2 regions of the Arthrobacter nitrophenolicus genome follow, and region 2 is predicted to be linked to the other one. Evidence: predicted binding sites of a transcription regulator. Region 2 holds the regulator's gene; the other holds the start of a gene.
The links. The regulator LexA, encoded in region 2, represses DNA repair genes until DNA is damaged. The targets are predictions, from matches to a motif close to TCGAACANNTGTTCGA.

Region 1: a site for LexA is predicted at 2,033-2,048, ahead of ACJJV6_RS18175 (DUF6504 family protein). Genes of this name have one in related genera too.

What each region holds. Positions count from the first base shown of each region.
Region 1 covers NZ_CP174504.1:3,940,187-3,943,593, forward strand. Annotated here, with positions in the region: gene ACJJV6_RS18170 (DNA polymerase III subunit alpha) at 1-1,669, opposite strand, end outside; gene ACJJV6_RS18175 (DUF6504 family protein) at 1,666-2,004, opposite strand; gene ACJJV6_RS18180 (hypothetical protein) at 2,164-2,553, shown strand; gene ACJJV6_RS18185 (chorismate mutase) at 2,618-2,938, opposite strand; gene ACJJV6_RS18190 (VOC family protein) at 2,958-3,380, shown strand; partial or broken gene ACJJV6_RS18195 (SOS response-associated peptidase) at 3,406-3,407, opposite strand, start outside.
Region 2 covers NZ_CP174504.1:3,319,256-3,322,662, forward strand. Annotated here, with positions in the region: gene ACJJV6_RS15345 (ATP-dependent DNA helicase) at 1-951, shown strand, start outside; gene lexA (transcriptional repressor LexA) at 1,024-1,758, opposite strand; gene ACJJV6_RS15355 (LysM peptidoglycan-binding domain-containing protein) at 2,200-2,613, shown strand; gene ACJJV6_RS15360 (histidinol-phosphate transaminase) at 2,727-3,407, shown strand, end outside.

The DNA.
Region 1 (3,407 bases), 620 kb from region 2:
CGCCGAGGATCACGCCACAGGGATGCATGGAGATATGGCGGGGCAGCCGGTCAAGGCGTTCGGTCAGGTCCACCAGCAGATCCAGCTGTTGGTTGCCGTCGGCGTCGCGCTGCTCAACCCTTCCGGCAAACTCCCGGAGTTCGGGTTTTTCCTGCAGCGCTTCACGGAACTTGCGGGCTGAGAAGCGCCACAGCTGCTTGGCGATCTCCCCCACTTCGCCGTCATCCATGCCAAGGGCCATGCCGGCGTCGCGTACCGCTCCCCTGGCCCGGTAGCCGTTCTGCATGCTCATCAGCGTGACGCGCTCGGAACCGAACCGCTCGAAAATCCGCCGGTAGACGTTGTGGCGCTCGGCACTTTCTACGTCGATGTCGATGTCCGGAAGGGTGGCCCGGTCCTGGGAGAGGAAGCGCTCGAAGATCAGGTCATGCTGGAGGGGGTTCACGTGGCTGACGTCGATGAGGTAATTCACAAGGCTGGAAGCGCCGGATCCGCGGGCCGCAGCCCGGACGCCCATGTCCTGGATCATCCTGGACACTTCGGCCACTGTCAGGAAGTAGGAGGAAAATCCGAGGTTCCGGATGATGCCCAGTTCATGCTCCAGCCGGGAAACCATGGATTTTTCTGCAGCCCCGCTAATGCCTGGAAAGCGCCTGCCTATCCCTGCGTTGCAACGCTCCACGAGTTCCTGGTGCGGTTCCTGGCTGATTCCCAGCACGGCGGCCTCCGGCACCACGGGCTGTTTCCACCCCATGTCTGAGGCAGGATCAATCCGGCACAGGTCCGCGAGCGCCTCGGTCTGCGTCATCAGCTGTTTCAGGTCAGCGGCACCGTATCCTGCCGCAGCGATGATTTCCTTGCCGAGCAGGAGCATCTGGTCAGCCGACTTCAGCCAGCCCTGGCCGGTGGGTTGGAGCAGCGGTTCGCTGGCGAGCTCCGGCAGCGATTTCAGGGTCCTGGCCGAATCCAGAACGTCAGCCGTGGGGGCGCCGTCCGCAGCGCAGTACCGGACAGCGTTGGTCAGGATCGCCGGCACGTGGTGTTCCTCGGCGAGCCGGAGCATGCGGACTGCGTGGGCAGTGCTCAATGGTGACCCCGGGGCGCTGAGCTGGGAGACGATCTCAGCCACCACAGTCCCGCCCGGCATGGCATCCAGCCATTGTTTGAAGAGGGTGCGCGGGCGGAGATAACGCCGGCCTCCCATCGCCCGGCCGACATCCGAATCCGGGCCGATCAGGACAGTCAGTACCGGCTTGAGGGTGTGCGGATCAAGTGTCCGGGAGGCAAGTTCTGCACGTGTCAAGGCCACGGGCACCGCTCCCCCGGCTTTTCCCGTTGTCCGGGCATGGGCGTCTGAGATCAGGCGGCACAAGGCACGGTAGCCCGCGCCGTTGTTGTGCCCGCGGGCAAGGACAACCACCCTGCCTGCCACCTGGGTGCGGTGGTCGCCGTCGTCGTCAAGGACCGCAAGGTCTACTCCCACGATGGGATCAAGGCCTGCAGCCATACAGGCCTTGAGGTGCTTGATGGTTCCGTACAAGCCGTCCCGGTCGGTGCAGGCAAGGGCAGTGGCACCGTCCGCTGCGGCGGCCTGCGCCAGTTCATCCGGCCAGGAAACCCCATAGTGGGCGCTGAAGGCGGTGGAGACGTGAAGGTGCGTGAAGCTCATGCTGTTCTGGGCCGGAGGGCATCATGGATCCGCAGGAGCCGCCAGCGGCCACTGCGGATATGGCGGGAAAGGTCAAGGGTCAGCGGTTCTTCGGTGGCATTGCTGCCGGCGGCGCCGTCCGGGGCAGGCAATACCTGCACCCGCCAGATTTCATGGTCCACTATCCCGGGGCCGCTCCCCAGGGGTGCCCTGCTGTCCTCTGCCCACCACTGCCGCCGCTCATACCAGCGCATTGGTTCGGCGCAGACATCGTAGGACCGGCCGCCCCAGGTAAGGCTTACAGGCTGGCCTTCCGGCGAGCACAGGACATCAACGGATTCGCTGAACATGCCCATGCCGCCTCCCGGAATAACCTGACCCTATTCGAATATGTGTTCGAACAGTTCAAGTCTACGCCGGGTTCAGCCTGATGCATAGAAATGGGCAGCAGGGCTTCCCCGCCGTTACCGGACAAGGGGGTGGACGGAGCGTAAAGCAGGGAGCAGGATGGAGCCATGGATACCCAAGACGCACTCCTCAAGCAGGCAAGCCTCAAAGCACAGGACTCCACCCTCGTGGCCACCTTCGATATCGACGGCACTATTCCCGGATCCGGCGCATACGTGGTGGGACTGGTCGGTGCCACCCCGGATTATTCGTCGCAGCGGCGGCTGTGCATCGAGTTCATGAACGGGGAGGCCATTGCCTTCTACTCGTTCAACCGCGAACAGGGGGTCGAGGAGAACTATGACCTGTCCGGCGTAACCCACTCCGACAGCACCATCACCGGGCATTTCCCCAAGGCCGCCATCAATGGACTCGGCCAGGGGCATGTCATCTCCGCCTTCAGCGAGGCGGACGGCCGGGAGTTCCAGCACGGCGTCCCGGTAGAGGAAGCCCTGTAAGGCTTCCTCTTTTTGTTGCCCGGGGTTTTTCTTGCCCGGACTTTTTTTGCCCTGGCGCGGGCGGTCAGCTGGATTCTTTGTGGACCCGCATCTCGAGTTCAATAAAGCCCGAGATCATGGCCCGGTACGTGGATTCCACGATGTCCGGGTCAATGTCCTTCTTCTCAGCCGCCGAGCGGACGTGTTCGATGATCCGTTCCACGCGGTCGGGCGCACGGACCTCCGCGTCGTCGCCCTTCAGGGTGCCGGCGATGCGGATCAGCCGTTCGCGGCGGGCGATGAGGGTGACAATCTGGTCATCCACCTCATCCACAGCAACCCGGACGGCAGCGAGCTGTTCCTTATCGGCCAAAGCGTCCCGATCGTTTCCTTGAATAGTTGCCATCGTCTGACAGTATCGAAGCATGCAGCCAAGAGTCGACTTCATTTCATTGGGCGTCCGCAGCGTTCCAGCGTCCAGGGCGTTCTACGTGGATGGCCTGGGCTGGCCGGTCCACAAGGAGGTTCCCGGGGACGTGGTGTTCATCCAGGTCAACCATGGCCTGGTGCTCTCACTCTGGGACGCGGGCCAGATGCAGGCGGAAGCCGGCGTCAGCGCCCCCGGCCCGGTCCCCAGCATCACCCTGAGCCACAACCTTGGCAGCACGGAGGAAGTGGACCAGGTGATGGCCGAGGCGGCAGCAGCGGGCGCCGCCGTCGTCGCCGAACCGGTGACCCAGCCGTGGGGCGGCTACAGCGGCTATTTTGCCGACCCGGACGGATTCCGCTGGGAAGTGGCGTACAACCCCACCTGGGCAGTGGACGACGCCGGCACAGTCACCGTTTGACCGGTCCCCCGGCAGGGCGGGCCTGCT
Region 2 (3,407 bases):
ATGCTGATCCTGGAATTGTGCGAACGGCTGATCGCGGCCCGGGACAATCGGGAGGTGGTGTGGTTTTCCCGCGCCAGCTCCTTCGATCCCGGCCAGGGGTACTCGCAGCCTGACGAGTCCGCGCCCGTACTGGTCAACATTGCGCCGCTGTCCGTGGCAGGCCGGCTGCGGGAGGGCCTCTTTGCCGATCACACCGTGATCCTGACATCCGCCACCCTGGCCATCGGATCGGCCTTCGAGCCCGCCGCAGGCGGCCTTGGGCTGGTAGGTGAGGGCGCCCCCTCCTGGACCGGCGTGGACGTGGGCTCGCCCTTCGACTACCCGAAGCAGGGCATCCTGTACGTTGCCGGCCACCTGCCCAAGCCGGGCCGGGGCGCATCGCCCGAGTCGCTGGCCGAGCTGGAGGCGCTCATCCGGGCATCCGGCGGCGGGGCGCTCTGCCTGTTCTCCTCGCGGCGTGCCGCCGAGGAAGCGGCTGAGGCGCTGCGTCCCAAGCTCGGCGTGACAGTCCTTTGCCAGGGCGATTCCACCATGACGGCCCTGGTCAAGCAGTTTGCCGACGAACCGGACACCTGCCTGTTCGGCACCATGTCCCTGTGGCAGGGAGTAGACGTCCCGGGCGGATCGTGCCGGCTGGTGGTCATCGACCGCATCCCGTTCCCGCGGCCTGATGATCCCCTGATGACGGCGCGGTCCCGGGCGGTGGCGCAGGCAGGCGGCAACGGGTTCATGTCGGTGTCCGCCACCCATGCCGCCATCCGGTTGGCCCAGGGGGCAGGCCGGCTGATCCGGTCCACCGGCGACAGGGGAGTGGTGGCCGTGCTGGATTCGCGCCTGGCAACCGAACGCTACGCCGGGTTCCTGCGGGCGGCACTGCCCCCGTTCTGGGCCACGACGGACCGGAAGACAGCGATATCAGCCCTTGAACGACTGGCCTCGGAGGCCCACTGAAAGACGGCACCCTCCCGTGACCCGGGAAGGTGCCGTCTTTTTCGAACCCTGGAGTTGTTGGTTCCGCTCTCCCTAGAGGGAGCGCAGGACCGAGACCACTTTGCCCATGATGGTGGCATGGTCGCCCAGAATCGGTTCGTACTGGGTGTTCTGCGGGAGCAGCCAGGTGTGGCCGTCACGCTGGCGGAACGTCTTCACCGTGGCCTCGTCGTCCAGGAGGGCTGCGACAATATCGCCATTGGCGGCATCCGCCTGGCGCCGCACCACCACCCAGTCACCGTCGCAGATGGCGGCGTCCACCATGGAATCGCCCGCCACCCGCAGCATGAACAGCTCACCCTGTCCCACCAGTTGGCGGGGGAGCGGCATGACATCCTCCACCAGCTGGTCGGCCAGGATGGGCCCGCCGGCGGCAATCCGGCCCACCAGGGGAACCATGGCGGTGTCCACGGCGGTGGGAAGCTCCGTCACTCTGGCACCCGCGTCCGGGGGCAGTGAAGCCGAAGGACCGGCAGCCTTTGCCGGTCCGCCATCAAGCGTGAGGGGCGTGAGCACCTCCATGGCCCGGGGCCGCTTCGGATCCCGGCGGAGATAGCCCAGCTTCTCCAGCTGGGAGAGCTGGTGGGTGACGCTGGACAGGCTGGCCAGGCCCACGGTGTCGCCAATTTCGCGCATCGAGGGCGGGTAGCCGTTCTCGTTGACCGAGCGCTGGATGGTTTCCAGGATTTTCTTCTGCCGCGGCGTGAGCCCCTTTGCGGCCCTTTTCGGCTGCGAGGCTGCCCTGCCCCCGGTGGCTGCTGCTGCCATATTCGCCAATGCCTTTCGGTTGCCACCGGGCTTTCCAACGCTCCGGACTGGGTGACTTGCCCTTTTGTCAGACCCTGCTGATCAACTTCAAGGGTGGTTGTTTCCTGTTTCAAAGCTAGGCCAGCCACATGGCTTTTTCAAACATTTGTTCTAGCGAGTCTCGACATTATTCGTTAATAGGTGCTAAAACTGGAGAGGCAAAGTTCGAATATGTGTTCTAGTCAAGTTGCCAGTGTTCGAAAGCCGTTCGAATGCGGAAGCCGGAATGTCAGTGGTGCCGGGCAGGCTGTACCCGCATGGCAACGCAGTACAGGCAGTACAGGCAGTACCGGCACCACGGCACAGGCACTACAGGCAACACAGCACAGGCAGCACAGGCAGTACAGGCAACACAGCACGGTTGTTCCCAGGCAGCACAGTATGGTCCAGGAGGGCTCAGACATGTCAGCTATATCCGCTTCGCAGGCCAACGCTCCGCGGGTCCCTGCCCGGCAGGCTTTGCAGCACGCCCGGCCTGGAACCCCGGACGGCCCGGCGCCCCTGCCTCCCCTTCGGCTGACCCGGCGGGGAAAGATCGTCCTGATCGGTATCCCGCTCGTGCTGCTGGCGGCCCTGCTGCTGTCCCTGGCAGGGTTCTTCAACTCGCCGGCCAAGGCCTCCGATACTGCTGAAGACCTCACGGTGACCCCCACGGTGACCGTGACAGTCCAGTCCGGACAGTCGTTGTGGTCCATCGCCGGAACTGTCGCCCCTGGCCGTGACGCCCGCGATGTGGTTGCTGACATCGTCCAGCTGAACAACCTCCCAGCAGGGGCGGTCCTGCCCGGCCAGCAGTTGTACGTCCCCACCAGCTGAGGCAGCGGCCGCGCCAGTGTGCGCCCAGGCGTGGGTTGCCGCTGGCCGCACGCCCAGCGCGAACACGGGCTGTCACATTTTCCGGTCGCCGGGACGGCCACTAAACTGTTCAGGTGAATGACCAGCTAGAACGTCTGAACCGGCTTCCCCTCCGCAGCAACCTTCGCGGGCTGACCCCCTACGGGGCGCCCCAGCTGGATGTTCCCATCCTCTTGAACGTGAACGAAAACTCGCACGGCGTTCCGGCCGACGTGAGGACCGCCATCACCGAAGCCGTGGCAGAGGCCGCCACCAGCCTCAACCGCTATCCGGACCGGGAGTTCACCGACCTCCGCCGGGCGTTGGCGGAGTACCTGGGCCACGGACTGGACGAGTCCAACCTGTGGGCCGCCAACGGCTCCAATGAAGTGCTTCAGCAGATCCTCCAGGCGTTCGGTGGTCCCGGCCGTACAGCCCTTGGCTTCCCGCCCACGTATTCCATGTATCCGCTGCTGGCCAGCGGAACGGACACCGAATACATCAAGGGTGAACGCGCCGCTGATTATGGACTCAGCGCCGAATCCGCGGCCCGCCAGGTGAAGGAACTCCGGCCCAACATCGTCTTCCTCTGCTCACCCAACAACCCCACCGGCACCGGCTTGGGTCTGGATGTCGTGGAGGCCGTTTACGAGGCCGGAGCAGAAAGCCAGACCATCGTCATTGTTGACGAGGCCTACCACGAGTTCGCGCACGACGGCACCCCCAGCGCACTGACCCTCCTGCCCGGGCGGGAGCGGCTCATCGTTTCCCGCACC